DNA from 3 places in the Blautia intestinihominis genome. Region 1 is predicted to be linked to each of the others. Evidence: riboswitches for the same ligand, from Rfam matches in the RefSeq annotation. Region 1 holds a riboswitch; each other region holds the start of a gene.

Region 1 (10,350 bases):
GACAGGAAATCTCTATCTGCTTCAGGCAAAGGAACCAACAGTAACTATTGAGAAATTAGAAGATTGAAATACAAAGCGGTAACACGCGACAGATAAGGAGTTAATTGTGAGAATCTGTCTCATATTGGAGGGGTGTTATCCCTACATATTTGGAGGTGTATCCACCTGGATGCACCAGTATATCAATGAAATGAAAGAGCATGAGTTTGTTCTGTGGGTGATTGGGGCAAATGCGAAGGATAAAGGGAAATTTGTCTACGAGCTTCCGAAAAATGTTGTAGAAGTTCACGAGGTCTTTCTGGATGACGCCTTGCGGCTGAAGGATTCAGGAAAAATGCTTCATGCCTTTACAGAGGAAGAGACGAACAGCCTGAAAGAGCTGATGCTGTGTAGACGCCCGAATTGGGAAATCTTGTTTCGGCTCTATCATGACCAGAAGCTGAATCCTATGTCTTTTTTAAGAAGTGAGGAATTCCTGAATATATTGACGGAGTGCTGTATAAAAGATTATCCATATACTCCGTTTGCGGATGCATTTCACACAATGCGTTCTATGCTGCTTCCGGTCCTTTATCTAATGGGAAGTGAAGTGCCCAAGGCAGATGTCTATCATGCAATCTGTACAGGATATGGCGGACTTCTTGCATGCCTAGGCGGGTATGCTTATAAGAAGAAAGTGCTGCTGACAGAGCATGGAATATACACAAGAGAGCGTGAAGAAGAGATCATTCGTGCAAAATGGGTACAGCCGGCATTTAAAAAGCAGTGGATTTCTTTCTTCTATATGCTGTCGGATATTATTTATACGAGAGCGTTTCTAGTCTCAGCATTATTTACCAATGCCATGCATGCACAGATCCAGATGGGATGTGACAAGGAGAAATGTCGTGTCGTTGAGAACGGAATCAACTATGAAAGGCTTTCCCCTATTCCATTGAAAGAGGAAGACGGATGGGTTGACATCGGTGCGATCGTGCGTCTGGCACCGATCAAGGATATCAAGACGATGATCTATGCGTTTTATGAGCTTTGCACGACAAGAGAGCATGTACGTCTCCACATTATGGGAGGCGTCGATGATGAGGAGTATGCGCAGGAGTGTTATGCGCTGGTCGATCAGCTTCATCTGGAAAATGTGATCTTTACAGGACGAGTGGATATCATCTCTTATATGGAGAAGCTGGATTTTACAATTTTGACGAGTATATCGGAAGGACAGCCGCTGTCTGTTTTAGAATCATTTGCTGCAAGGCGGCCTTGTGTGACTACAGATGTAGGATGCTGCAGGGAGCTTCTGAATGGTAATGAGGAGGATCGATACGGAACAGCAGGATATTGTGTTCCACCGATGTATCGAGAGGGGCTCGCGCAGGCAATGGATCAGATGTGCGCTTCCAGAACTCGGAGACTCCGCATGGGGAAGAATGCACAGAAACGAGTGAAAGCATATTATCGAAAAGAAGAAATGATTGAAAAGTACCGGAAGATGTATCAGGAGGTGGAAGAGGCAGATGGCCGGAATCGGATTTGAGTTAAAAAAATTATTCCAGAAGCGCGGACTTGCAGCGACGGCAAAAGCGTATGGGTATGCAGGAGTGATCTGTACAGGTCCGATGCTGCTCGGTATCGTGCTGTTGGTAGGAATCGCTTTTATCTGCGATCATACCGGTGCGACGAGACATAACCGGGAACTTCTGAACTGTATGATTACTTACACACTTCTCGCTTCGTTGACCGTGACCAGTTTCTTCTCTATGGTCGTGACGAGATATATTGCGGATATGCTGTATGAAGAACGCCACGAGGCGGTGCTTTCTTCTTTCTGGGGTTCAACAGCGATCCTGCTTTTAGTCGGCGGAATCATGTATGGGATTTTTCTTCTGTTTTCAGGAATCAATCTGATCGATCAGTTTTTGTGCCTGGAGTTTTTCGGAGAATTGATCGTCACCTGGAATGCGATGAGTTATCTGACAGCGATCAAGGATTACAAAGGGATTCTTATTTCATTTATTACAGCGGTAGCGGTATCATTGTTGGTCGGATTCCTATTGATCCTGATTGGGATTCCACATGTAGAGGCGTTGATGATCGCAGTTACGATCGGTTATGGAATCATGCTGCTTTGGGATGTGACGCTGTTGTACCGTTATTTTCCGCAGAGAGAGATCAGTGCATTTTTCTTTTTACGCTGGGTGGATCAGTTCCTTCCGCTTGCGTTTACAGGCTTGTTCACGAACATCGGACTATTTGCACATCTTGTTATCATGTGGTGCGGACCGATCCGTGTACATGTTCAGGGATTATTTTATGGTGCACCGTATCATGATGTACCTGCGATGATCGCCTATTTGACGATTCTTATTACAACCGTTAATTTCGTTGTATCTGTGGAAGTGAATTTCTATCCGAAATATCGGAATTATTATAGTTTGTTTAATGACAAGGGAGAAATCAAGGATATCCTGCAGGCGGGAAATGAGATGAGAAAGGTTTTAAACATGGAGCTGAAATATACGGCGTTAAAGCAGCTACTTACAACGGCACTGGCGATTTCGATCGGACAGCTGCTTCTGACATATCTTCCGCTTGGATTTAATGATCTTATGGAAGGATATTTCCGTACACTCTGTGTCGGCTATGGACTCTATGCAATTGCTAACACAATGATGTTGATCTTACTTTATTTTACAGATTACAAAGGAGCATTATTTGCAACAGGAATGTTCGCCGCGTGTACGACGACATTTACCTGTGTGTCTTTATTCTTCCCACAGGTGTATTATGGGTTTGGATTTTTACTGGGAAGTGCAGTGTTCTTTTTGATCTGTACACTGCGTCTTGGATATTTTATAAAAAAACTACCGTATTATATTTTGAGTGTACAGCCGATCGTAGCAGAGGATAAAACAGGTTTCTTCACACGGCTTGGATGCTTTTTGGAAGAGAAAATAGAGAGGGGAGATAAGCTTGAAAAAATATAAATTACTTGCGTTGGGATGTGCCCTTTTATTAGGAATGTCCTGTTGCCTGACGGGATGTACCACCCCGGAGAACACAGGGGATACTTCAAAGAAACAGACAGAACAACAGGAAGAGATAAAAAAGGCAGAGACACAGGATATCAACGACGTTCACCTCAGGGATAAGGATAGTCTCTATGAAAATGATGACGAGACGAGTGTTGTGACGATGTATCTCACCGTTTCCCGCGGAAATTCTTCAGAGGGAACGGATCACACCTGGAAGGAGATCAACAGTTATTCGGCCTATGATTATGACAAGATGGGAGTAGACCGTTACCAGACAGCGGCGCTTCTTCAGGTTGGTGATGAGTCAGGTCCGCAGAGAGGGGAGGTTGGATATGGTGAAAATGTGCCGAATGCTACTGTGCAGATCAGAGGACAGACATCAAGCCGTAATGCACAGAAAAACTACAAGATTGAGCTGAAGAAGAACAAAGGAACCTGGCGTGGACAGCGCACAATCAATCTGAATAAACATCAGACAGAGGGAATGCGTTTCCGTAATAAGCTGTCCTACGATCTTCTGAAAGGGATACCGCAGCTGATGTCTCTTAGAACTCAGTTCGTACATTTATATGTAAGAGATCTTACCGAGGGGGACAGCTCAGAATTCCAGGACTATGGATTGTACACACAGGTGGAACAGCTGAACAAGACAGGAATGAAGAACCATGGAATGGATTCGAAAGGACAGTTGTACAAAATTAATTCGTTTGAGTTTTTCCGCTATGAAGATGTAATAAAAAAAGAAGACGATCCGACCTATGACCAGAAAGCCTTTGAAAAGCTCCTGGAGATCAAAGGAAATTCAGATCATACGAAACTGATTCAAATGCTGACAGATCTGAATGATATTTCTCAACCGATTGCGGATATCCTGGATCAATATTTTGACAGAGAAAATCTGACGTACTGGATGGCGTATCAGATACTGACCGGAAATGTAGATACACAGAATCGTAATACATATTTATATAGTCCACAGAATTCGGACACATGGTATCTGATTGCGTGGGATAATGACGGCTCTTTCATGAGAACCGAATACAACATTCAGAATCGTTTCGATCAGGAAAGTTGGGAATGTGGAGTCAGCAATTACTGGGGAAATGTTCTTTTTCAAAGATGTCTGCAGTCCGAGGATTTCCGTGAGGAACTTGACGCGGCGATCCAGGATCTGAGATCCTATCTCAGTGTGGATCGGATCAGTAGTATGATAGAGGAATATCGTACAGTTACTCAGAAGTATTTAAATCAGATGCCGGACCAGATGTATGCACCGTTGACTGAAGCGAAGTATGAAACAATTGCATCGGCAATCCCTTCAGAGGTAGAACAAAATTATAAACTTTATAAGGAGAGCCTGGAAAAGCCAATGCCGTTTTATATCGGAAAACCGGTGATCGAGGGAAATATTTTGAAGTTCAACTGGGACGCATCGTATGACTTTGATGCAGAGACGATCACTTACACAGTTGAACTGGCAAAAGATTATAAGTTTAATGAGATTGTATTTCGTCAGGATAATATTCAAATTCCGGAAGCGGAGACTACAGTTCCGGCAGATGGTCAGTATTTTGTGCGTATCCGTGCGACAAATACATCTGGACAGACGCAGGATGCTTTTGATTATTATGTAACAGACGCTGGAAAGAATTATGGTATGAAATGTTTCTACATTACAGGCGGCCAAAATGTTGAGGAAGATATTTATGAGGAATGATTTATCAAAAGAACGCTTCCGTAATGAATGGAAATATCTGATCAGTACCAGTGAGAAAGAATTGCTGGAGCTGAGGATGAAGCATTTGCTGAAAAAGGATCCAAATGCAAAGGGAAATGGTTATATGATCCGCAGCCTCTATTTTGAAGATTATTTCAACAGCGCTTATGCGGAAAAGGAATCTGGTGTCCTGATGCGAAAAAAATACAGGATCCGTATTTATGATTGTAGTGACCGTTCGATCAAGCTGGAGCGGAAGAAGAAATTCGGAAGTTATATTTATAAAGAAAGTGCTCCGCTGACAAAGGAAGAATTCTATAAGATCCTTGATGGAGATTATAAATTTTTGTTAAGCAGTCCGTATTCATTGTGCAGAGAATTTTATGTGGAATGTGTCAGCAATCTCATGCGTCCACGCACGATCGTTGACTATGACCGTGTACCGTGGATCATGGATGAGGGGACAGTCAGGATTACATTTGACAGTGATGTGAGGGCTGCGGTCGGAAGTTATGACATCTTTGATCCGTCCCTTCCGACACTTCCGGTGCTTGAACCGGGGAAACTGGTTATGGAAGTGAAATTCACAGAGATGCTTCCACAGATCGTGCGTGACTTGCTTCCACCAAATGCACAAGAATTCACAGCAGTATCAAAATATGTACTCTGTTATGAAAAATCGCAGTATTTGCATGGGTTTGAATATTGGAATGAAACACAGGAGAGAAAACTATTATGAGTATACAAGATATGATTAAGAAGTCGGTGCTGGAATCCGGCGTATTTGACAGCTTTAATGCACCGAAGATGGCAATTTCGCTGATCATTGCATTGCTTCTTGGAGCGGTGATCTATATGGTTTACAGCAAATTTTATGTAGGGGTAATCTTTTCCAGAAGCTTTGCGGTTACTTTGGTCGGAATGACGCTTCTTACCTGTATGGTTACTCTGGCGATCAGTACGAACATTGTGATCTCACTTGGTATGGTCGGAGCGTTGTCTATCGTTCGTTTCCGTACAGCGGTGAAAGATCCGATGGATCTGCTATATCTTTTCTGGGCGATCACTACAGGAATCACAACCGGAGCAGGAATGTATGTGCTGGCTCTGATCGCGGCAGTTGTAATGATCGCAATGATCTTTTTGTTCTATCATAAGCAGCAGAAGGGCAGGATCTATATCGCAGTGATTCATTATCAGGGAGATGAGGCAGGTGATGAAATTATCCGCAACTTTGGAAAAATGAAATATTTCATAAAGTCAAAGACGATGCGTGGGGAGAAAACAGAGATGGCAGTTGAGGTATTCTGTCGGCAGAATGATCTCGATTTCACAGAGAGGATCCGGAAGATCACAAATGTAGAAGATATTACATTGATCCAGTATAATGGAGAGTATCACGGATAAAATGAAAAGATTATAACTGGTTGATTTATGCGGTAATCACAAGCCGAATAGATTCTTTGAATCGAAGAAAAACGCTTAGTAAGAGCCTTGCTTCGGCAAGGCTCTTATTTTGTGGAAAAGGAGATGGTGTAAAGGTTCCACATCTTGCAGCCAGTGAAATTGTAATAAATAATTTTATGGTGAGTGGTTTGGCGAGCCGATCGATAACTGACAATGCAGGCTGGCATACGCAAAATACACAGATTTTCTATCCAGCAATATTGACGTATGAAAAACTTTATGGTATTTTGTTTTTGATAAAAATAGAAATTATTTAAAGGCAAACCTGCTGAAAGGCAGGGACGCAAAGCCAGAAGGGGCTAAAGTCAAAAAGTTTGACCAGGTCAGCCGGTTGCCACTGTTTTCATATCATATATAGAAAAGATGTGAAAACGGAAGAGATTTCGATAACTTTTATACTATACGGATGTGTGATTTTGAAGAAATGTAGTAGGGACACTGGCATATTTTGGCATGTGTTCTTTTTTGTATGCCCAAATGGGTAAGAAAACTGGCAGGGACAGGTTCTCTGTATACAGATAAAAGCAGGATGAAGAAGGCATAAGACGGAGAGAGGATTTTTATAAAATGAAAAATTATGAAGACAAAATATATTCATTAGGTGAGAATGTAACGGGGCAGACACAGGCCATGTTACAGGCCGTACAGAAAACACTGGAAAATAATGGCGGGGTAGGTATAATGACAGGATCTTATGACCAAAACCTGTCTATTTTGTCTGTGAATAATCTGCTGTTGCATAGTACAGGATATACATTCGATACTTTCATGAAACAGACAAAAGGCTCATTGAAAAACTTCTTTTATAATGGGGAAGATATAATGAATCGAGACCGTTTTTCGCAGCTTCACGGAGCAGGGGAAGCACAGATCCTTACTGCGGACGGTACCGTGAATAATGTACGGCTTTATAAAGAGGATGCGACAGATGAAGCAGGCAGACAGATCTGGGTTATGTCCGTACAGGTCAACTGGGATCATGTAAATTTGGCACTGCTCAATGAGGCTATCTATTCCGGCTTCTGGTATTTTGACTGTGACGAAAACAGTGAGATTGTGAATGCAAACTGGAGTCATGAATTCCGAAAAATGCTTGGCTATCATGACACTCTGGACTTTCCGAATAAACTGGAATCCTGGTCAGACCTTCTGCATCCACAGGATAAAGAAAGAGTAATGGTGCAGCTTCAGGCGGCAATTAAGGATAAGACGAACCAGATAAAATACCAGGTAGAGTATCGTATGAGAATGAAGGATAATCAATACCAGTGGTTTCGGGCATCGGCAGAAGTGATACGCCGGCTGGATGGTTCTGCCAGCAGGATTGCCGGGATTTTTATTAATATTGATGCAGAGAAAAAAGAGGCCATGCAGGCACAAAAATCTGCTGCTTTCCATAGAGCATTCACGAAAGCAGATCTGTGCGAGTATTATGTGAATCTGGAAGCGAATACTTTTGATACCTTTAAGGTTGAACCGTCCCTGATGACGGTCTTTGAACAGAGTCATACATGGGATGAACTGATCCGGCATTTTGTGGATTCCTATGTCGTGGAAATAGATAAGAAGGCGGTATCCGCTTTTTACAATCGTGGTTATGTTGCAGAAAAGCTGAAGGGTCTGGAAACAGAACTGGCTTTGGAGTGCCGCATCACTCTGAATGGTGAAGAACGATGGGTCCGTAATGTGATCATACGTGGAGAGATAGAGGATTCAGAATATGCCATGATTTTCCTGCGGGATATTACAGAGGCAAAGGTGGAGAGCGCACGGCATCTGCAAATGGCAGCGGACAATGCTTCCATGGAGCAGCTGATCCAGAGCATTGTGCGTCTGGTTGACCGTTTTGTTGTCTGTGATCTGGAAAATGACAGATATGAATTCTACAACCTGAATGGACAGATGATATATAAACCTTTGGGATTCTATCATGATTTTCAGATACAGGTTCTTGAAAAATATAAGACACTGGAACCATTGGAGACTATGAATATCCTGACAGCACCGGAAAATATCCGGAAGAATCTGAAAAGTGAAAATGATATTTATAAGTTTGAGTACTGCAGCCTGGATGAAAAGATTTATAAAATCGCTTCTTATATTCCTCTGGAATGGGAGAATGGAAAGCTGGTAAAGGTATTGCTGGCATCCATGGATGTGACACAGGAGAAGAAAGCAGAGATTGAATCCCGTCAGGCACTGAAAGAGGCTTACCGATCCGCAGAAAATGCAAATCGTGCGAAAACAGAATTCCTTTCCAATATGTCCCATGATATCCGGACACCGATGAATGCCATTGTGGGTCTGACGGCAATCGCAGGAGCAAATATTGAGAGTCAGGACAGAGTCATTGAGTGTCTCAGCAAAATTACAAAATCAAGCCGTCATCTGCTGGGGCTGATTAATGAAGTGCTGGATATGGCACGTATTGAAAGTGGAAAAATGACGCTGGCACAGGAGGATTTCAATCTGCCAGATCTGGTGGATAATCTTATAACACTCACAAAACCGGTGATTGATGAACATAAACACAATTTAGATATACACATTAATCACATTGAACATGAGAGTGTCTGTGGTGATAGCCTGAGAATCCAGCAGGTATTTGTGAATCTGATGAGTAATGCGATCAAGTATACACCGGATGGTGGGAATATTACTTTTTCCATAGAGGAAAAGCCAAATGGATTTTCGGAACTTGGATGCTATGAATTTACGATTGAGGATAATGGGATCGGTATGTCACCGGAATTCCAGAAAATCATGTTTGATCCTTTCAGCCGCGCAGATGACCATCGGACAACCAGAGTTCAGGGAACCGGTCTTGGAATGGCAATCAGCAGAAATATTGTGAACCTGATGAATGGTAATATTAAAGTGGAAAGCACCTTACATAAGGGAACTAAAATTACAGTAACAATTTATCTGGAACTTCAGGAAAAAGAAAAAGAACAGGACAGAAATCTGATGAATCTGCCTGTTCTGGTTGTGGATGATGATAAGACATGTTGTGAAAGTACAGTTGCCACACTGAAAGAAATCGGTATTACAGGTGAATGGGTTCTTTCTGGCAGGGAAGCTGTTGAACGTTGTTATGCACGTCATGAGCTAAAAAATGATTATTTTGCTGTTATCCTGGACTGGAAGATGCCGGAAATGGATGGCATAGAGACAGCCAGACAGATCCGGAAACGGATAGGGAAAGAGATTACCATTATTGTACTGACATCTTATGAATTCAGCGAGATCGAAGAAGAAGCAAAGGCTGCAGGCGTAGATGCTTTTATTGCAAAACCGCTGTTCCGTTCCCGTTTGACGGCTACATTGCGGCAGTTTACTTCTGGCAGAAAAGAAAAAACAGCAAGAAATTATCTGGAGGAGCTGTCAGAGGCAGACTATACAGGAAAAAAGATCCTGCTGGTCGAGGATAATGAGTTAAACAGAGAAATTGCTGTTGAAATTTTGGAGATGACAGGGGCAGAAGTGGAAACAGCAGAAAATGGAAAAATCGCAGTTGAAAAAGTGGAAGCTTCTCCGGAAGGATTGTATGATCTTGTTTTTATGGATATCCAAATGCCTGTTATGAATGGTTATGAGGCAACAGCGGCAATCAGGAGCCTTCCGGGTGAACAGGGAAAACTGCCAATTGTTGCCATGACTGCCAATGCTTTTGCAGAAGATGTACAGCTGGCCAAGAACACAGGCATGAATGGACATATCGCGAAACCGCTGGATATGAATAAGCTGAATAATGTTCTGGAAAACTGGCTGTGATTCAATTCCAGGTGTGTATGGGAAAGAAAAGAGGCAGACGTACGGTCTGCCTCTTAGTTAATTAACTTCAGCTATAATCTCTACTGAATGAATAGCATGTCTGATCATGGACAATACATTGTGGCGATTGTTATTATCAGTGTGTGAATTCCAGATATCATGGAAAAAATTTTCGAAAATGCGATTCAGAGCGATCTTGTTTGGCATGCAGATATTGTATTCCAGAGTAAATCTTTTGCTTCTACATACGGGTTGGATTTCAGACAGAATAACACAATCGACCGCGGATTAAAGTATGTCGGGATCAATGCCGGAAATATGGATGTGACTGTCGTGTATTCCACAGACGGGCTGAATAAGCGG
Region 2 (10,350 bases), on a different contig from region 1:
TGCCACTGTTCGATTTGAAGAAATCGATTTTTTCCTGCATGACCTTGACAAGACTCTGTGAATAAATCTGGTTCGGTAAGGATTTATCACGGAGTATTTCATTCGAAAGTCTCTGTGCTTCATGAGAATATTTATTATCGTCCATCTCTTTACCAAACATTTTTGAAAGCTGAAGACTCAGTTCTTTCAGACACTTAAGAAGGAGGGGATTAAATTGTCCGCACTGTCCATCCAGGATCATTTGAATCGCTGTGTCATGATCAAATGCTTTCTTATAGCATCTTTCACTTGTAAGTGCATCATAAACATCAGCAATCGATACCACCTGTGCACAGATTGGTATTTCTTCACCTTTCAATCCATCCGGATAGCCCTTTCCATCCCATCTTTCATGGTGCCACCTGCAGATTTCCCATGCGGTATGTACCAGTGGATGATCTTGTGGAAAGTCCATATCCTTAATTATAGCTGCGCCAAGCTCACTATGTGTTTTCATAATTTGAAATTCTTCATCGGTAAGTCTGCCTGGTTTATTCAGTATTTCTTCCGGAATACGGATCTTACCAATATCATGAAGGGACGAAGCAGTTGTGATCAAAGCAATATCTGCCTCTGTCAAAGGATAATCATCTGTTACTTTTACCAGTTGTCTCAGCATCATCTCCGTTGCTGTTTTAATATGCAGGATGTGTTCTCTGCTCTCGCTGTTACGGGATCCCAATATATTACTCATAATCCGGATCATGATATTATTATTTTCTTCTTTTTCGTAAACCTGATCATAAACCACATTTATCAGATGCTTTTGGTTCATATAGAGACCCAAGGTATTCTGAACTCTTTTCTTTACGATCACAGAATCAAACGGTCGTGTGATATAATCTGTGATTCCCAGCTCATATGCCTTACGCATAGTATCAACAGCATCTTCAGAAGATATCATGATTACAGGAGTTTCAGCAATACACTGGCTTCTTTTCATTATTTCCAGGACTTCAAAACCATTCATCTGTGGCATATTGATATCCAAAAGCATCAGATCAATTCCAATATTTTCTCCTATCATCTGGATTGCCTGATTACCATTTTCGGCTTCCAGATAGTTATAAGCATCTCCAAGAATCTCCTTCAATATGTCCCTGTTTAATTTTGAATCATCTACAATCAGGATTTTTTGTCTTTTATCCATATTTTTTATTACCTTTATCCACTCGTTTTTTATGATGTTCCAAGCACTTGATCCAAGACAGAAAGTCATGTTGCATCACTTAATGCTATAGTCCCTTCTTTATTCCTTCAATCGTCATCTCATATGCTTCTGGTACTTTTTCCAATGCCTGTTTTAACTGTATATAACTCTGATCTTCAAGGAACTTTAATGCAAATCTCCGAATCAGTGCTTCGCTGTGAAGGCGTCCCAAGACAGCTTCATAGTTTCCTCCAATAGCTTCATAGCACTCTCGCATTGTCATATTTTAGTCCTCCTGCCTAGATTTCACCGCTTATTTGACACTGTCGTATCAATTATTTCACCAATTTATGAATTACTTTTATCAGTAATTCCACATCAACTGGCTTAGCAACATGTTCATCCATCCCTGCTGCTTTTGCTCTTATTCTGTCCTCCGTGAACGCATTTGCTGTCATTGCAATGATCGGTACCTCCTTTGCATCCTCTCTGTCTAGAGACCTGATCATCTTTGTAGCTTCATAACCATTCATTACCGGCATCATAATGTCCATAAGAATGACATCAAATTCACCAGGTTCACTATTTCTGAACAGTTCAACAGCTTCCTGACCATCCCAGGCTTTTGTCACGTCAGCACCTTCATTCTGAAGCACAAATTCGGCGATTTCCATATTCAGCTCATTATCTTCCGCCAGAAGAATATGCACTCCCTTTATAGATTTTTCGGATACATCCTTCTGTTCTTCACGTTTATCCGCATCCGGATCTATTTTAAATGGAACCCGGATCACAAATGTCGTCCCTACGCCTTTTTCACTTTCAAAAGTAATGGTTCCACCCATTTTCTCGACCAGCTTCCTTGCAATGGCCATTCCCAGTCCGGTTCCGGCAAACTTTGTGCGGCTTCCCATATATTCCTGTGCAAATGGTTCAAAAATATGTTTCTGGAACTCCTCAGTCATTCCGATTCCTGTATCCCGGCAGATAAATTCCATTGTCGTCATTCCTGGCTGTTCGGATGGGATTTCCATGCAACTAAGATAAATATGTCCATTTTCTCTGTTATATTTCACTGCATTGGACAGGATATTCATCATCACACGTTTTACATACCCCGGACTTCCAATAAGATCACGGTGTATGATTTCTTTTTTCTCCCATACAATCCGGATATTCTGTTCTGCAGCAATCTGTTCAATTACAACAAGCACTTCCTCAGAGATTTTGCTCAGATTAAATGGACTCTCTTCCAGAACAACTTCACCCGACTCCAGCTTACTCATGTCCAGAACATCATTTACCAGTTCCAGCAACAAATTGGCTGCCGCTTTAACCTTTGTTCTGTATTCCTTCTGCTTCTCCATATCATCTGCATAATGGTCTGCCATATTGATCAAACCGTAGATTCCATTAATCGGAGTCCTGATATCATGGCTCATCCGCTGAAGAAACTCTGTTTTTGCCTCATTGGCGGCTTCTGCCTTTTTTGCTGCTGTCAGAAGTTCTGCTTTATATTTTTCATCTTTTTCCTGCTCCTGTTTCTGATGTGCCTGATTGGTTCTGTGACCCCAGAACAAAAATATACTGAATATCAGAAAATAAAGAAAAATAACACCTGCTACACTTAATGGAAGGTTATGAAACACTTCCGTATCCGGAAGATACGCATAGATATAATAATCCCGCTGCTTCAGCATGATTCCATAACATCCGGTTCCTTCATTCTTGAGATGATAAATGTGCTGACTGTCTGTATGCTTTTTCATTGCCTGAACAACCTCGTTGCCAGCCGTATTCTGCCCCAACAGGCTCTCATTATTGCTGGCAACAACGATTCCGTCGTCTGCAACGATAATCGTTCCATCTTTCTGGATACTATAACCATTTAAAAGCCCCTGTATCGTCAGCGTATAGTTTCTGGCAAATTCAGGAGATGTGTAATAATAGATTGCAACGATACCCGGTGCATCTTTTCTGGCGCAGGCTGCAATGTCAATAAAGGATCCATCTTCCCTGGTAAACCGTTCCGAATAGCTTCTTTCTTCATATCCGGCAAAATCCATGATAATTTCTTTTTGCAGATACTCCGTAATCTCATTAGCCAGAGACTCATCCGTGCTGTATTCACAGTCCGTCTTTCCTTCTGCATCCAGTACAATGATACCATCCACCCATAGAGTCTGCAGGTTTTCTTTCAGGAAATCCCGACTTAGCTGCCCTCCGTTTTCTATTTCCATTTTAATATTTGTACTCATCTGTCTGGCACTTTCAATGGCACGGAGGAGGCTTTTTGATTCCGAAGATTCATTAAAATGGGTGTAGGTGGAGCACTGCACTTTCACATAGTTTACAATCTCCACCATTCTTTTCTCTGCTTCCGCTTTTTCTGCGTGAAAGAAATAACACAGAGATACTACAGCCACACAGATTCCAATCAGAGCACCGAACAGCTGGATTCGTTTTTCTCTTTTCTTTCTCTTAATACCCAAAATCATCCACCTCCAGATACTTCTGGGGATCATCCAGATATTTTTCAATAATTTTCAGGGATGTGCCATCCTGACGCATTTCTTCCAATGTCTGGCTCATCTGCTCACAGATTCCTCTGTCATCATCTTTTGCAAAAGCGACACCTATTCCGGTGATCATCAGAGGCTCTTCCAGAATACGGAAGCTTGCATCATAATCCTTCATATACTGAACAATAGATTCCTCATGTGCTGCAACTGCATCTACATATCCTTTTCCCAGAAATGTATAAATCAGCTCCCTGTGTCCCAGGCTGATCAGATTGCCCAGCTTTGGGATTCTCTCATCCGTCCGGTTCAGAAAGATGCCTTCCGGTTTGGTTGTGGACTGAACAGCCAGGTTCTTACCCTCCAGGTCACTCAGTTTATAGATATTACTGTTCTCATTTACAGCGACCACCTGGCGGCTTGCTATGTATGGTCCTGCCCAACGGTAATCATCAAGACGCCCTTCCATGGAAAAACAGCCCATGATACAGTCAATCTCTCCACTCTCCACCAATTCTTTTTTCTTCTCCCAGTTGATCTGGACAACGTCCACCTGATATCCCATTCTTTTGAAAGCTTCTGTAGCCAGTTCTACATCGATTCCCGTCGGTACACCATCCTCATTCAGATAATTGTATGGTGGATAGTTGTCACTGCCAAGCGTAATGACTGGCTTTTCGGTTTCTTCTTTCGTGTTATCTGTGTTTTTACACCCTGCCAGGGTGACTGCTAAAATTCCCGCAAGCAGAATGCCTGCAATCACTCTTTTTCCTTTCATTTTCCTTCTATCCCTAACTATCCTTTTTGATTCTTCTATGTCCGGTTACTTTCCATTTGTCACTGTACAGTGACCTGCGGTTCGGTACCCCCCCCCACCAGATTTTATGCTTCTGATCGTCTTTTCCAGCACCTTCATCTCAACCGGTTTTGAAACATGTGCATTCATGCCAGCCGCAAGGGAATGCTGAATGTCTTCTGAAAATGCATTGGCAGTCATGGCAATAATCGGAATCGTCTTTGCCAGTTTATGGGAACTTCTGCGGATTGCCTTCGTTGCCTCATAGCCATTCATAACAGGCATCTGCACATCCATTAGAATCATGTCATAATCACCTGGAGCAGACTGTTCAAATGCTCTCAAAATCTCTTCGCCATTTTCACAGATGGTACATTCCGCACCTTCAATCTTTAACAGTTCCGTCAGGATCTCTGCGTTCAGCTCATTATCCTCTGCACACAGGAATCTCATTCCTTGAAGGATATTACCATCCTGCTCATCCGTTTCTTCTTGTGCCGCCAGAGCAGCCGTTCCATCCTCTGCAATTTTCAGATCCAGGAGAACCTCAAAACAGCTTCCCTGTCCTAATTCACTGTCCACGTCAATGGTACCTCCCATTGCCTCAACCAGGTTCTTAGCAATCGCCATTCCAAGTCCGGTTCCCTGTATTTTGTTTGTAAGGGAACTTTCCGCACGGGTAAACGCATCAAAAATTGTATCCTTGAAATCTGCCGACATTCCCATACCATTGTCACTGACTAAAAAGCGGTACTTTGCATAGACAGATGACTTTGTCTCACATTCTTCTACAAAGAACTGAATTTTCCCACCTTCCTGGGTATACTTCACTGCATTGGAAAGCAGGTTGCTGAAAATCTGCATCAGGTGAATCTGATCCCCATTCACCCACTCATGCTGAATATTTTCTTTTATGATTGTAAGGGTCTGCTGCTTTTCATATATTTGAGAATGAAATATAGTGTCAAGTTCCTGCATAAAATCCAGAATAGAAAAGTCAGAATACTTGAAGACTGTTTTTCCTGCCTCAATCTTACTCATATCCAAAACATCATTAATGATTCCTAACAGATGCTGTGATGAAATATCTATTTTATCTGCATACTCTATAACTTTTGCTTTATTACCTGCATCATGTCTGATCAAAGACGTAATACCAATGATTGCATTCATAGGTGTACGGATATCATGTGACATATTAGACAGGAAATCCGTTTTCGCCTTATTTGCATTTTCAGCTGTCTGTAAAGCCTCTGTTGCAACGTTCTTTGCCTTTTTCAGTTTTTGATTGACTACTTCCATTTCCTTCATTGTTTGTAAATGAAGTTCATTATTTCTTTTTTCATATTCTGCTTTTTGATCTGCAAGACTAAGTCTAGAAATACTGTAGAATAATCCGGCAAAAAGCAAAAGTATAAAACCTGCCATGAGTATTGTTGTAAACAACACCGTTTTCTGGTAATCCGTCAGCACATTGTCAACAACTCCCCTTGCCACAATGCATACCAAAATGGTGTTGTTGCTTTCTATCGGGCAATACCCCAGATAATAGGGATTCTGTTTTCCCAAAAATACAACTCCGGATTCTCTGTTATCAAACTTCTTTTTGAACAAATCAGCCTCTTCTTCTGTAATAGCCTGTTCCCCTTTTAAATGTTTTAACAAAGAATAATTACGCAGGTATTTATCTCCACTCTGGTTCGTATACGTAATATTTCCGTCATGATCCAGCATGAACAAATATGCTTTCCCATGATAACCTTTCAGTTTTAACATGGAATCCAGTTTCGAATGATCATACACAGTTCCAATTGCCGTATAAGTTTCTCCATTGATAGTGTATTCCTGACATGGAATCGCAACCAGATAACCTTCTTTTTTCTTCTGATCATAATCAAGACGCACCAGTTTTCCAATATTGTATCCGTTCTTTAAGTCCAGCAGAAGTTTACTTGGCATATCAATCCGCATTTTTGTTCCACCTGCTGATATTGCCTGACCATTTTCCTGAAGGAATATAAGTGTACTTTCCGATTCTTTTTCCCATGCTTCAAAGAAACTTTTGTTCACATCCGTTTCAAGAGACAGCTCCCTCTCATGAAGTAAAAATTCCTCAACCAACTGCAGCTGGTTGTAGTATCCACTCACTTGAAGATCATAGGTCTGCTGTATCTGTTCAACAACAGCTCCCATACTGCTTTTTCCATTTTCGCTGATATACTTGCTAGACTCGCTTACCAGATACTTTGTTCCTGCTAAACTTAAAAGAATAATAAGTAGTATAAGCAACAGCCTTGTTATTTTTTTTCTTTTATTTACCGTTTGTTCTATCCCCACTTTTACTGTTCAACCTCTATATAGTCTTCCGGTGCTGACGGCTGCTGTCCTTTTGACATTGCTTCGATCCATGCACTTGATAATGTTGTATCTTTAAGCTGCTCAATCTCACATTTCGGATTTATTTTTTTCAAAACAGACATTGTGGTGTCTGTAAGAAGAATAGAGTATTCCTTTTCTTTGTCTATTTTCTTATCATTAACTGTCAAGTCCTTTAACGAAAATCCACTTTCCGCTTGATTGACGATCATTTTCATACCGGATGCAATTGGTAATTCGTATTTATTGGTTACATAAAAATTCTCATCAGCTTCGGCGAGATAATTTTCTACGAGTTCACAAACCTGTTTACCATTAATTTTTGTAAAATATAATGCTGTATCTGAACTCTTCGCTGTCATCATGCCAACCCGGCTATTGGTGCATTCTCCTTTGTACATAGAAGAAGTGAAATAATAATATGGTGCCAGAGCCAGCTGTGCATCATTTTCTTCTCTGATCATAGTTAAAATGGAAGATGCTGCATCACGGCCATTTCTATCGTTCAGTGAAATGGAATATTCATTTTCAAAATTCACGATTGCTTTTTCTTCTGGATCTTTACGATTCATTACACTGCGAAAAGTAGCATAAGCCTGTGTTTCATCCATTTCCCCTGACAGTAATCCGTGAACAGCCTCAAGACTTGCATCAAATGATTTTTGGGCGGAATATCGGATATAAACAGCATTATTATTAATTTCATCTTCCAGTCCAGGCACATCCTGCATCATGGTTGGAACATCTGTATTCAATGAAATAACACCGCTTCCATCCGCAATCAGCTTTTGCCCCTCTTCTGAAATCATACAATCCAGCACATCCAGCGCAGTATCCAGTTTCTCCCGGTCTTTTTCCAGGTTTTTGTTAAATGCAATGTTTAAGGACGGAGTCATGTACACATAGGATTCATCCGCTGTCTGTGAAAAGTAAGGAATACGGATCAGCTCCGCATCCATCTGTTTCTGTAGCTGCTGCATAACCGTCGGATGTCCATGAAACATTGCTGATTTTCCCTCGACAAACATCTGGATTCCTGTATCGACGTCAATATTGATATCTTCTTTACCAAAGTGCGAATCCTTAAGAAACTGACTGGTTTCTGAAAAAATACGTTTCCATAATGTATCATCAAACTTCACTTCATCAGCTGCAGTCTCTGCACCGTTTCGCCATTCAATACCATCCAGGCTTGTAAACTCACCGATTGCCGCCGCCTGGATGATTTCATTATTAGACCAGTCTTCCCCAAGATCCATGGAATACGGTTTTATGCCATTATCATAAAACTGCTGACAAGCCTGTACATATTCCTCATAATTTTTTGGAATCTTAATTCCATACTGATCAAACAGTGTTTTGTTGGCAATGATCGTCTGCGGAATACCACAGATTGGCAGCCACTGGATTTCATCCTCCGCATTCTTATAATATTGCACCGCATAGGAATAATACTTGGAAACAACATCATAAGAAGCAAAATCCATAAGATAAGGCTGTAAGTCCTGTGCATCTGTTCCAGAAAATCGACGTACTGTTATGATATCCGGTAATTCATCATGTTCTTTAAAATAACTGTATAAATCGGTATCATTGTTACCAATAATAAATTCAATATCCTGATCTGGGAACTGTTCATGGACATAGGGTGCAATATTTTTCATCAAACGATTTTCCCACAGATAAACGGTAAGATGATCATCGTTTTTAGATACTTCTTTCTTTGACTGTCCACATCCAGACAAGACAGCAGTTGCTACAAGCACACCTGACACCACTGCTGTCAGACAACGTTTTGCCTTTTTCATACTTTTATTTTCCTCATTCTTTCCTGATAAAATCATTATTGTTACGTCTGTGAAATAACTCCGTAAAAAAGCACTGTCAAACAGACAGTGCACCTCATTTTATGCAACTGGCTGCCATTTTACAGGCCCTGTAGCTTTGCGTCCCAGACTTTCATCTGGTTTGCCGATTTCCTTATTTAAATTATAGTTTGTTAACTTATGCCGCAAAAACTGATTTTATTATACTCTAGCGCTCCCCTATGCACAAGAAAAACATTACCGTTTTAACTTCAACATTATCCTGATCCGGCTGGCCGGTGCATCCGGAGTCGCCGCCATCACAATCCTTTTGTACGGGCAGTTTCTGTTCAACGCTTTTTATATGGGACTTTCTATCAGGGTCAGTCCTGTAATTGGTTTCCAGTACGGTGTACAGCAGAGAGATCGTCTCAGAAATACATATAATATTATTATGAGATTTACCTTCCTTTCATCCATTGTTATGGTGATCTTATCTGTCCTTGGTTCCGGACCCATTGTATCCGTATTCACCAAAGATCCGGAAACCTTTCAGCTCGCATCAACCGGTTTTCGTATTTTTGCGGTCACTCTTTTTCCTGGTCATCTGTCTTGTGTCATTTCCTTATTTTCTGGGAATCACAGGTGTCTGGCTCGCCGTTCCGGCAGCAGAAATACTGACCCGGATCCTATCCGGCTATATGCACTGGAAGTATTTTTTCAAAAAAGACAATCGGATTTACTTTTAATAAAGATGCCTGCCTCTGGTTTTCCCAAAGACAGGCACCTTATTAATTATCACACTAATAACACTTTACATCTCTTTTTATAAAAGGCAATTCCATATTTTATGATATTTTCCATACCATCCTCAAGAAGTATGGCATCATAATGTTTTTCTCTGATCTGCTCAACCGCCTTGTGGCAGGATAAATCAAATGCTGCACCTTCTGCATATTTTATCTCTATAATAATTCCTGTCCGGCTTTCCGGAATCTCAATAAGGATGTCACTGTAGCCTTCTCCAGATTCTGCATTGGATTTTATCAGCCAGTTTTCTTTATATCTGAGAAGCCCCTGAAGTATCCCGTGATAAAAATTCTCCTTTTTCTCTCTGCCGGATATATCACGAATACTGATTGTATGCCAGAGATATTCATTCAGAAGTTCTTCGATTTTTGCAGCATTTTTCTGAGGAAATGCCTGACAGAAAGTTTCCAGGGTTCCTGTATCATTTCTGGAAGTCTGCCGAAACCATTCCCGGATCTGAGTTATAAATAATTCCCGAATTTCCCTGTTAGGAATCGCCAAACGATATTTTCTTCCGTCTACACGGCCTCTCTGAGTCAGATAACCTGTAGTAAACAGTACACTCCATAAGTTTTCCACCGACTGATCCAGTTCACTGTAGGTCAGTTCCTGATGTATTTCTTTTATGATTTCATTTCCTGCAATCAGATTTTCAATCTCATTCTTTGTAACGCTGTCTGCTTTGTTAAGCAGACGATGCACAATTGCATTACCACTGGTATTTGACCAGTAATTTTGCGGATATGCCTCATCATCTGCCCGAAGATCATCACAGAAATTAATTGCATCCCAGGGGCAATAGACATCTGTCTTTCCAAATCGATATCCATCATACCATTCTTTCATCGTTTCATA
Region 3 (10,350 bases), on a different contig from region 1:
AGGATAATTCGGTGGAAGGACCGTAAACTCTCTTCCATGAAAACGCACCATATCCTCTCCCAGAATCAGATGCCCCTCTCCCTCATAGCAAAAGCCGATCTCAAGATAATTATGAAAATGAAGATAATCCACACCTTTGCCATAATTCTGCCGCCACTTCTGCCCCAGCAATGCCAGGATCGGGCTCCCCGCCGGCATCTGGTAGTAACGGAACTCCATCTTGGGTTTTTTTCTCTTTTTCGCCATTGTATCCCTCCGTTTCTCAGAGATATTGTATTATTGTACAACAAAAAAAGGGTAAAAAAAAGACCTCTCTGCCATAACTGGCATTGAGATCTTTTTTATTACATGTTCTTAAAGGATGATTCCATAAACAATCGTGGAGGCCACTACAATGATCAAACCTTCCAGAATATCAATCGGCAGAAGTTTCATTCTCTCATTGATTGGCATTCCCATAGCTCCTGCGGATGCATGGAAGATAGATCCATGTGGAAGGGAATCCAGAACGATGGTTCCTGCATGAAGCATAGCCGCTCCATATAATGCCGGTACGATCTGCGTGATCGTTTCAGAAAAAGTAGCTGATGCGATCGTCGCTCCTGCTGAGGAAGAAGCGGTTGCTCCTGCCATTACAATTCCTGAAATCGGAGCCAAAAGGAATGCCGGAAGGTTCATTGCATTCAGAACCATAGTCATATCCGTCTGGAACTGGGAGGTCTTTACAATACCGGAAATCGTTCCGGTTCCGATCAGAAGGATTGCTACCGGCATCATTTTGCCAAGTCCATAAGTAATATATTCTCTGAAATGATTCATCTTTCTCATACAGAGCAGTCCAACAATAGCGCCTGCCGGAAGAGCGATCAACGGATCTACCGTTATGCCACAGATTGGTCGAAGCATCAGAAGTACAACTGCTACAAGAGGTCCGATAATTGCAGAACCGATAGATGGAAGTCCCATCGGCTGTGTATTGACTTTTATAGATTGCTCTTCCTGTGCACCATTTTCTTTACGACCTTTTCCTGCCAGAAGGGTACAGATTATAACAGTTCCCGCAAGTCCGACAAGTGCAGGAATGATTCCTGCCGCCATCAGTGCAGAAAGATCTACACCAAAGTTTTCTGCCGCCGCAATAGTATTCGGGTTCGGTGAAATGACCATTCCGGCTTTTTCACCACCCATCAATGCTGCCAGAAGAATGAAATTGCTGCATCCGATTCTCTGTCCTATAACCATAGCTATCGGTGCCACCGTGATAACTGCTACATCGCCAAATACACCAACTGCTGTCAGGATCATTGTTGCAAGTGCCAGAGAAAATAGTGCTCTTTTTTCTCCAAAAATCTTGATGATCTGGTCTGCGATCTTTACTGCCGCACCTGATTGAATCAGTACACCTGCCAGAATTCCGGATGTTACGATTCGAAGAATCGCAGGCATAATGCTCTGTGCTCCTGTTATCATGCAGGAAACGGTTCCTTCCAGTCCTGCCCCGCCGATCACTCCACCCACAAAAGCACCGGCAATCATGCTGTATGCAGGTTCTATTTTTTTAATAATAAGAATAATGGCAACTGCCAGACCGATAAGCGCACCAATCGTCGTAATCGTAATATCCATATCCGTCACCTCGTCTTTTTATTTCTGAATCAGGACTTCAACTGCTTCACGCAGTGTTGTATCTTCACCTACATTTCCCGGAAAGATCACATATGGTGTCAATGGAAATCTGCTCTCTTCTCCTGTCTGCCATACAGGGATTCCAGGTTTGATCTGTCCAAGTACATTTGCTTTCTTAACTGCAAGTGCTTTGGTTCCGACATCACTGGATGTGATTCCACCTTTTGCAATAACAAATCCTGGTGTGATTTTCAGTCGTCCAACAAGAGACTGAACAGCATCGGAAATTTTCACTGAAAGTCTGAGTTCATCTTCTTTGTCCCCGGTATCTGCTGTGATCAGCGCTCTCGTTGTATAACAGCAGACTGTTTTGCCGGCACGGATGCATGCTTCTTCTTTGTCGAGACATCTCTGTACTTCTGCTTCAAACGCTGCATCATCTTTTACCAGGGTTGCATCTAATTCAATAAATTCTACATCTGTCAGTTTCTTAAGTTCTCCTACCTGTCTGGTTGTCTTGTCTGTATGAGAACCGACCACGATGATTCCACCATTTTCTGTCTCATTTACTACCATTTTTTCTCTGGTAAGGAGAGGCTGATCTGTAACGCCACCCATAACCTTGACGATTGCCGCTGCTGTACGGAACATGAATACCTTGCCAGCCGCCATTGCACGATAGAGAGCTACACAGAATACTTTTACATCAGCATAATCAACGGCATTCACGATAATTTTGTTGAAATTTCTGACTTCCATAAGTTTCTTCTGGATACCGTCGATATCCATATCGTGGATCTCTTCAAGAGAAATACAGGTAACATCAGAAGCTTTGTATGCACCTTTGGTCTTTTCTTCCACGTATTCCGGCATGGTTGCTGCAGTGTAACCAAAAGTCTTATCTTTTGCAAACTCTGTCTCATTTGCCGGAATCAGTTCTTCACCATATTTGACATAGTGAACATCATCGATTGTAAAACGACCGCCTTCCTTGAAGAATGGGCAAAGGATTTCTCCGTCGATAGTCTTGCCGGTATTTTTCTCATAATTTGCTTTCAGAAGTTCTGTTTCCAGTGGATAATGACCGCGCAGAGTGGAGTCGCTTCGGCTGATAAAAATGTATTCTCTGCCGGTTTCCTTGGCAACCTCATCTACAACTTCAGCAATCGCATTGTGTGCTTCTGTTGTCTGCTCAGTCGTAAATCCTCTGGAATTGGTAAGTATGTAGAACAGATTATTGGATTCTTCAAACCCCTGACGGATGGTATCTTTTTCCCAGTTTGTATAGACAGAGATATCATGAACTGTCTGAACGCCTGTCGGGTCATCGTCCAGAACAACGATCTTTTTCTGATTCCGGGCAATTTCTTTATTTAAAAGAGTATCTATGTATGCCTCGTCGATTTTTTTATAAGAATTTAAAACCTGTGCATTTAATGCCATCGTTATTCCCTCCTGAATCTGTTTTAATCAAATTTCTTTACTTCGATACCTGCCAGTTTCTCAAAATACTGTACGATTCCGCCGTGGTCATCCTCCATATGTCCATGGATCTTCAGTGTCTGCAGAATCTCATATAACTGTGCAGTGTAAGGAATCGGTACATCAATGGAATGTGCAGTATTTACAACATTCTTGATGTCTTTATGGTTGATTCTGATCGGTCCGCCCGGTTTGAAATTACGCTCAATGATCATCGGGATCTTGGCATCCAGAACTGCACTTCCTGCAAGTCCGCCACGGATTGCCTCATATACTTTCTTCGGATCAGCTCCTGCTTTGGCTGCAAGAACAAATGCTTCAGAAACAACTGCGATCGTGTTGTTTACAATAACCTGATTTGCCAGTTTGGTTACGCTTCCGCTTCCAGATTCACCGATCAGAAGTGCAGATGAACCAAGGATGTCAAAATATTCCTGCATTGCTTCGAAGTCCTCTGCATCTCCACCTGCCATGATTGCCAGTGTTCCGTTCACTGCTCCAGGCTCTCCGCCAGATACCGGTGCATCCAGAAAACCAACTCCTTTTGCCTTAAGTCCATCGTAGCATTCTTTGGATTCAACTGGGGTTACAGAACTCATGTCGCATACGATTGCACCTTCTTTAATAGTAGATGCGACTCCGTTCTCTCCAAACAGAATGGATTTTGAGATTGCGCCGCTCGGAACCATGATGATGATTCTGTCGCACTGTGCACCGATCTCTGCATAAGTCGCTTCCTGTGCACCTGCATTTACTGCATCTGCTACTGCTTCTTTGTTGAGGTCTGATACAAGAAGTTCTTTACCTGCTTTTAATAAGTTCTTTGCCATTGGTCTTCCCATGATTCCAAGTCCGATAAATCCTGTTTTCATTTTGCATTCTCCTTTTTGATCTGTTGAAATTTGTAATTATTCTGGTTGCTTTGGATATCCTGTTTCATCTTTTACTGCTTTTGTTTTCTGTTCGTTTTCTTTGTTTGTGGCTTCATTATATCGTATACCGGTATACCGGTCAATACTCTAATTTTCTTTCTCCTTTTTCAACATTTTTAACCCTTTGTTTTTGTATAAACTATCCAATTTCGTGTTTCTATTTTGTTATATTTTTGACAATTTAATGCATTTTTGAGGGCTTTTTTCTATTTTATATTGACCTGTTTTTTAGATTGAGGTATGATATTTTCAAGAAAAATACACGTTTTTTGCAGAAAATTTTTAGATTTTTAAGGAGTTTTTGTATGATACCTTTAAATGAACAGGCTTATAAGCACCTTCAGAAGTTAATTCTGGAAAATCAGCTTTCCTATCACGAGATATACTCTGAGACAAAATTATCAAAAGAAATCGGCATCTCACGAACTCCATTTCGAGATGCGATCCATCGACTGGCACAGGAAGGCTATATTGATATTATCCCAAACAAGGGATTTATGCTGCATCAGCTTACCAAACAGGATGTCAACGAAACTTTTCAGGTCCGCTCTGCATTGGAAAGCTACTGCACGATTCAGATCTGTAAGGATTTTGAGTGCCGAAAAGCACGAAGATTGTTCAAAGAACTTCATATGATCATGGACGATATGAAAGAGATCATGGATACCACCCATTCCATTGATGAATTCTGCGAATATGATTTTCAATTCCATACCAAGATTATTACTTACCTTGAAAATGAACAGTTTTCTTCCATATTTTCCACCTTTATGTACCGCATGAAAGCACTCGCCAGACTTTCTCTCTCTCATAAGGGACGAATGGAAAATACTTATAATGAACATATGGCGATACTGAATGCTCTGGAAACCGGTGATTCTGAACATATCTATGAAATCACAATTGCTCATATGGAACGGCCGAAGGGAATCAACCTTGAGGATTTATGATTTTTTTGAGTTTTTCACCTCTCAAGTTTCAACATTGTGACCGACATTAATGTCGGTCACAAAAATATTTATAGCAACTTCCAGCATCGAAAAATATATATCATGCAAAACCGATGCCCGATGATTATTAAAAAAGAAAATTTTTCAAGTTTTGAACATGTCTGAATGCATAAAGAAAAGTCCACAGCATTTGCCATGGACTTTATCTACAGTCTGATGTCTCTCTGCCATAACTGGCATTGAGATCTTTTTCTTTTCCAGTCTTCTGACCGGTTTATATCGCTCCCAGAATTTCTCTGGCGTTGTCGATCCGTTCCTTCGAAGGTGGTCTGACACCTTCCAGCGGATAAGGAATTCCTAGCTGTTCCCACTTAAATACACCAAGTGTATGGTACGGAAGCACTTCGACTCTCTCCACTGTTTTTAAAGTATGGATAAAATCTGCAAGCCTGTGGAGATACTCATCTTTATCGCTGCCTCCCGGAACCAGTACGTGGCGGATCCACATCGGTTTTCCCATATCTGACAATTTCCGTGCCATTGCCAGAATATTTTTGTTGGACTGTCCTGTAAGCTTGATATGTTCTTCTTCGTCAATCTGCTTGATGTCCAGAAGAACAAGATCAGTATACTTCATAAGCTCCAGCCATTTGGAATAAAAAGGTTCCTTTTCTGTGTAAGGATTGGCACTGGTATCAAGAGTCGTATGAACTCCTGCGGCCTTTGCCTGACGGAAAAATTCAATCAGGAAATCAATCTGAAGAAGAGGTTCTCCTCCACTCACAGTGATCCCGCCTTTGTTACCCCAGTAATTCTTATAGCGAAGAGCCTGTTTCAGAAGCTGAGACGGGGTGTACTGCTGCCCCTCTCCCATTTTCCAGGTGTCCGGATTATGGCAGAACTGGCAGCGCATTGCACATCCACTCAGGAATATCACATATCTGACGCCCGGTCCGTCTACTGATCCGAAGCTTTCCAGAGAATGGACATATCCTTTGATTTCTTCACTCATTATTACATTCTGTCGTGGCAGGTTCTGGCAATAACATCCAGCTGCTGCTCTCTTGTAAGGTCGATGAATTTAACGGCATATCCGGATACACGGATTGTGAAGTTTGCATACTCTTCTTTTTCCGGATGTTCCATAGCATCAATCAGTTTTTCTTTACCGAATACGTTAACATTGAGGTGATGAGCACCCTGATCAAAGTATCCGTCAAGCACACGAACAAGGTTCTCTGTACGTTCTTCTTCTGTATGTCCCAGAGCATCCGGGTTGATGGTCTGAGTATTGGAGATACCATCAAGAGCATCTTCATAGTCCAGTTTTGCAACAGAGTTGAGGGATGCAAGAAGTCCGTTCTGCTCTGCTCCATAGGACGGGTTGGCACCAGGTGCCAGCGGTTCGCCTGCTTTTCTTCCATCCGGAAGAGATCCTGTAGCTTTACCATAAACAACGTTGGATGTAATGGTAAGAATGGAAGTAGTAGGTTTGGAATCACGATAGGTATGGATGTGTTTCAGTTTCTCAAGGAATGTAGAAAGCAGTGTTGTTGCGATCTCATCTGCTCTGTCATCATCGTTACCATAACGTGGGAAGTCACCTTCTACGATGAAGTCTGTTGTGATTCCGTCTTCATCACGAACAGCTTTAACTTTTGCATATTTGATAGCGGACAGGGAGTCTACTACGTGAGAGAATCCTGCGATACCAGTTGCGAAAGAACGGTCAACCTTTGTATCGATCAGAGCCATCTCTGCTGCTTCATAGTAGTATTTGTCATGCATGTAGTGGATCATGTTCAGTGTTCCAACATACAGATGAGCCAGCCAGTCCATCATCTTGTCATATTTAGCAACTACTTCGTCATAATCAAGATACTCAGAAGTAATCGGCTGATAGTTCGGTCCTACCTGCTGTTTTGTCTTCTCATCAACACCACCGTTGATAGCGTAAAGAAGGCATTTTGCAAGGTTTGCACGAGCTCCGAAGAACTGCATTTCCTTACCTGTCTCAGTAGCGGATACACAGCAGCAGATGCTGTAGTCATCACCCCATACCGGACGCATAACATCATCGTTCTCATACTGAACAGAACTTGTCAGTACAGAGATGTCAGCTGTATATTTTTTGAAGTTTTCAGGCAGTCTTGAAGAATACAGAACTGTAAGGTTCGGTTCCGGAGCCGGTCCCATGTTTTCCAGTGTATGCAGGAAACGGAAGTCGTTCTTTGTTACCATGGAACGTCCGTCCTGTCCCATACCTGCAACTTCCAGAGTTGCCCATACCGGGTCACCGGAGAACAGCTGGTTGTAAGAAGGAATACGGGCAAATTTAACCATACGGAATTTCATTACCATGTGGTCAACAAGCTCCTGAGCTTCTTTCTCTGTAAGAGTTCCGTTCTCAAGGTCTCTTTCAATATAAACATCAAGGAATGTGGAAATACGTCCAACACTCATTGCAGCACCGTTCTGAGTCTTGATTGCTGCCAGATATCCAAAGTACAGCCACTGGAATGCTTCTCTTGCATTCTTAGCCGGCTCGGAAATATCAAATCCGTATGCTTCAGCCATAACCTTCATGCCTTTGAGAGCACGGATCTGATCAGCGATCTCTTCACGAAGCTGGAAGTCATAACGTCTCATACCCTGACGGTCGCATGCTGCGAAGTCTTTCTGTTTTCCTTCGATCAGAGCATCGATACCATACAGAGCAACTCGTCTGTAGTCACCAACGATACGTCCACGTCCGTAAGTATCCGGAAGACCTGTCAGGATCTTGCTGTGACGGGCTAATTTCATCTCTGGTGTGTAGATATCAAATACACCCTGGTTGTGTGTTTTGAATTCATAGTTGTGGAATACGTCTTTGATCTTGTCGCTTACTTTGTATCCGTAAGTTTCGCATGCCTGCTCTGCCATTTTGATTCCACCGTATGGCATAAATGCACGTTTCAGCGGTTTGTCAGTCTGAAGACCAACAACTGTTTCAAGATCTTTAAGATCTTCGTCGATGTATCCCGGGCCATATGCTGTCAGAGATGTAACAACCTCTGTTTCCATATCCAGAACTCCGCCTTTGGCACGTTCTTCTTTCTGCAGTTCCTGAAGTTTTCCCCACAGTTTATTTGTTGCTTCTGTTGGTTCTTCCAGGAAGGAAGCGTCTCCGTCATATGGTGTGTAGTTCATCGAGATAAAGTTACGGACGTCGATTTTTTCTTTCCAACGGTTTCCTTTGAAACCTTCCCACTGTGAAAAGTTTTTCATTTTGCACCTCTCTAATATATGATTTATTCCGCGTATGTCCCGTCTAACTTTTCTTGCAAAAGAAAAATAAGACCGGAATCTTATTAGTTTCAAGTGAACACTCCCTTGTTCACGCCGCTAGTGTACACTATGGAATACGCCGTTGTCAATCGATTAGCGCATGCTTTTAATTTAATACAATTTGTAGCTGTGTCTTGATATTTTTTATCAACATGTTGTGGTTTTGTACTTTTTTACGTCCAAAAAATGTACCCGGAAAAGTACAAAAAAGCAGCCTCTCGCTGCTTTTATATTCCCCCGTTCCACACATCAATATGCAGAAGCTGGAACAATAATGCAAATACTGTTTTGTAGATCGTTCGTGCCTTGAGAGCTGTCTTGTCCATATATCCAAGATGCATTTTGACTGCTACAGATACGGTGCTGTCGATGATGTTGGACACGATCACCTCCGGATCCATCAGATCGAACAGATCCTTGTAACACTGATAAATATACGGGTCGGAAAGCCCGCATCCCTTTGATACTTTACGGACGGTAACGCCTTCGATGCCTTCTTCTGCTACTACTTTATATATGGAACGCTGAAGTCTTTCTTTTAATTCTTCTTTTGTGTATTTTCGAGCCATTACACTCTCCTTCTGTATGCCGTTGATTTGATTAAATTTGACCGAATCCCGACTGCTGACTTCGCTTTTTACATAAAAAAAGCAAGACAGCAGATGGATTCTCTGTTCTTGCAACTGGCTGGCTCGTTCTCGGCCCCTATAGCTTTGCGTCACTGCGTTACCACAGCTTTGCCTTTATGAAGTTAAGTTCATGGTAACGTAAATTCTGCATTTTTTCAAGGGTTTTGATCCAAATAAGTAAAAATCAATGTAAATGTTAAAGTAAATGTTAACCTGATTTATTTTAATTCATGGTGTAACATGGTATGATTAGAACAGTGAACAATGTAGTATCAATAAAATACGGGGAGGTAAACTATGTTTCAAATTCCCACAAAGATCGAATCGGCATATACCGCCGGGAACGTTCTTACACTTAACCAGCGAAAGATCCAGCCTGCTCTGCACAGGGGAAATATTCTTTCTGTAAATTTGAAGAAAACTTTATCTGGCCATGTACAGGAAAATCCCAAAAGAACGCAGGCTTATCGACATCCAGAACCAGCACCTGTAACTCCGACAGTATCTTCGGTATCCTCTGCTCCGCAGAAACACGATATCCCGGTCCTTCGTAACGTCATACAGAAGGGCCAGAAAGTCCGTATCGGCACAGTCGGGCAGTTTCCAAAGGTGCGTGTTGCACTTGGCTGGAACGTCTCTAACCCTCAGTGTGATATCGATTTATCCGCTTATCTTCTGGATGCTTCAGGCAAGGTTCCCGGCGATGACTGGTTTGTTTTTTACGGACAGACACTGAGCCCCGACGGAAGTGTTGCCCTGCATGTAAACGGCTCCAGGGCAGACCGTGAATATGCGGATATTGATTTTTTCAAACTGAATACTTCTATACGGAAGATCGTTTTTGTCCTTACGATCAACGAGGCACTGGAGCGGCACCTAAATTTCAGCATGGTCAAAGATGCCTATATCCGGCTTCTCGATCCGGATTCCGGTCAGGAGATCTACAGTTTCATGCTGACCGATTATTATGACAATGTCACATCCATGATGCTCGGAGAGATTTACTTACATAATACAGAATGGAAATTCAACGCCATCGGAAACGGTGTCGCCAGAGATCTGGCGGGGCTCTGCCAGTTATACGGCGTTGAGACAAACTAACGGGAGGATACTCTTATGATCAAATTTGAAACCATAAACGAACTGACACTCAAAGTCACTACTACAGGCAACGACGTTATCTTCACCAAGACCGGTGCTTTTATCGCAGGCGACTGCAGCGGCAACACTAATTACCGCTTCGAAAAAGTCCTTCTCGGACCGCAGAAAAGTCTCGCCCAGGCAGCACTCGGCTCCCTGATGCGCCGCGTCACCGGTGAAAACATTCCTCTTACCAAAGTCACCATGAACGGTCCATCCGAAACCTATTACGCAGAAAGCGCACAGCATGTTCTGGTCTAT

The links. A riboswitch is a leader RNA that binds a small molecule or an ion and turns the genes downstream of it on or off. The one in region 1 is predicted to bind cyclic di-GMP.
Region 2: linked by a shared signal. The riboswitch ahead of WMO75_RS13150 (ABC transporter substrate-binding protein) and the one ahead of WMO75_RS03080 (response regulator) in region 1 are both predicted to bind cyclic di-GMP.
Region 3: linked by a shared signal. The riboswitch ahead of WMO75_RS04220 (hypothetical protein) and the one ahead of WMO75_RS03080 (response regulator) in region 1 are both predicted to bind cyclic di-GMP.

What each region holds. Positions count from the first base shown of each region.
Region 1 is NZ_JBBMEI010000005.1:79,067-89,416, forward strand. Features, by position in the region: gene WMO75_RS03045 (DUF2194 domain-containing protein) at 1-67, shown strand, start outside; gene pelF (GT4 family glycosyltransferase PelF) at 107-1,531, shown strand; gene pelG (exopolysaccharide Pel transporter PelG) at 1,512-2,981, shown strand; gene WMO75_RS03060 (CotH kinase family protein) at 2,968-4,746, shown strand; gene WMO75_RS03065 (polyphosphate polymerase domain-containing protein) at 4,736-5,485, shown strand; gene WMO75_RS03070 (DUF4956 domain-containing protein) at 5,482-6,153, shown strand; gene WMO75_RS03075 (hypothetical protein) at 6,210-6,470, shown strand; cyclic di-GMP riboswitch class I at 6,462-6,552, shown strand; gene WMO75_RS03080 (response regulator) at 6,781-9,987, shown strand; gene WMO75_RS03085 (glycine betaine ABC transporter substrate-binding protein) at 10,147-10,350, shown strand, end outside.
Region 2 is NZ_JBBMEI010000045.1:13,683-24,032, forward strand. Features, by position in the region: gene WMO75_RS13125 (response regulator) at 1-1,189, opposite strand, end outside; gene WMO75_RS13130 (hypothetical protein) at 1,275-1,472, opposite strand; gene WMO75_RS13135 (ATP-binding protein) at 1,525-3,687, opposite strand; gene WMO75_RS13140 (substrate-binding periplasmic protein) at 3,671-4,486, opposite strand; gene WMO75_RS13145 (ATP-binding protein) at 4,532-6,697, opposite strand; gene WMO75_RS13150 (ABC transporter substrate-binding protein) at 6,844-8,688, opposite strand; cyclic di-GMP riboswitch class I at 8,788-8,863, opposite strand; partial or broken gene WMO75_RS19980 (MATE family efflux transporter) at 8,957-9,517, shown strand; gene WMO75_RS13155 (AAA family ATPase) at 9,484-10,350, opposite strand, start outside.
Region 3 is NZ_JBBMEI010000008.1:54,233-64,582, reverse strand. Features, by position in the region: gene WMO75_RS04255 (AraC family transcriptional regulator) at 1-246, opposite strand, end outside; gene WMO75_RS04250 (GntP family permease) at 355-1,626, opposite strand; gene WMO75_RS04245 (four-carbon acid sugar kinase family protein) at 1,645-3,069, opposite strand; gene garR (2-hydroxy-3-oxopropionate reductase) at 3,093-3,980, opposite strand; gene WMO75_RS04235 (GntR family transcriptional regulator) at 4,346-4,990, shown strand; gene pflA (pyruvate formate-lyase-activating protein) at 5,265-6,002, opposite strand; gene pflB (formate C-acetyltransferase) at 6,005-8,260, opposite strand; gene WMO75_RS04220 (hypothetical protein) at 8,548-8,889, opposite strand; cyclic di-GMP riboswitch class I at 8,996-9,072, opposite strand; gene WMO75_RS04215 (TerD family protein) at 9,247-10,050, shown strand; gene WMO75_RS04210 (AIM24 family protein) at 10,066-10,350, shown strand, end outside.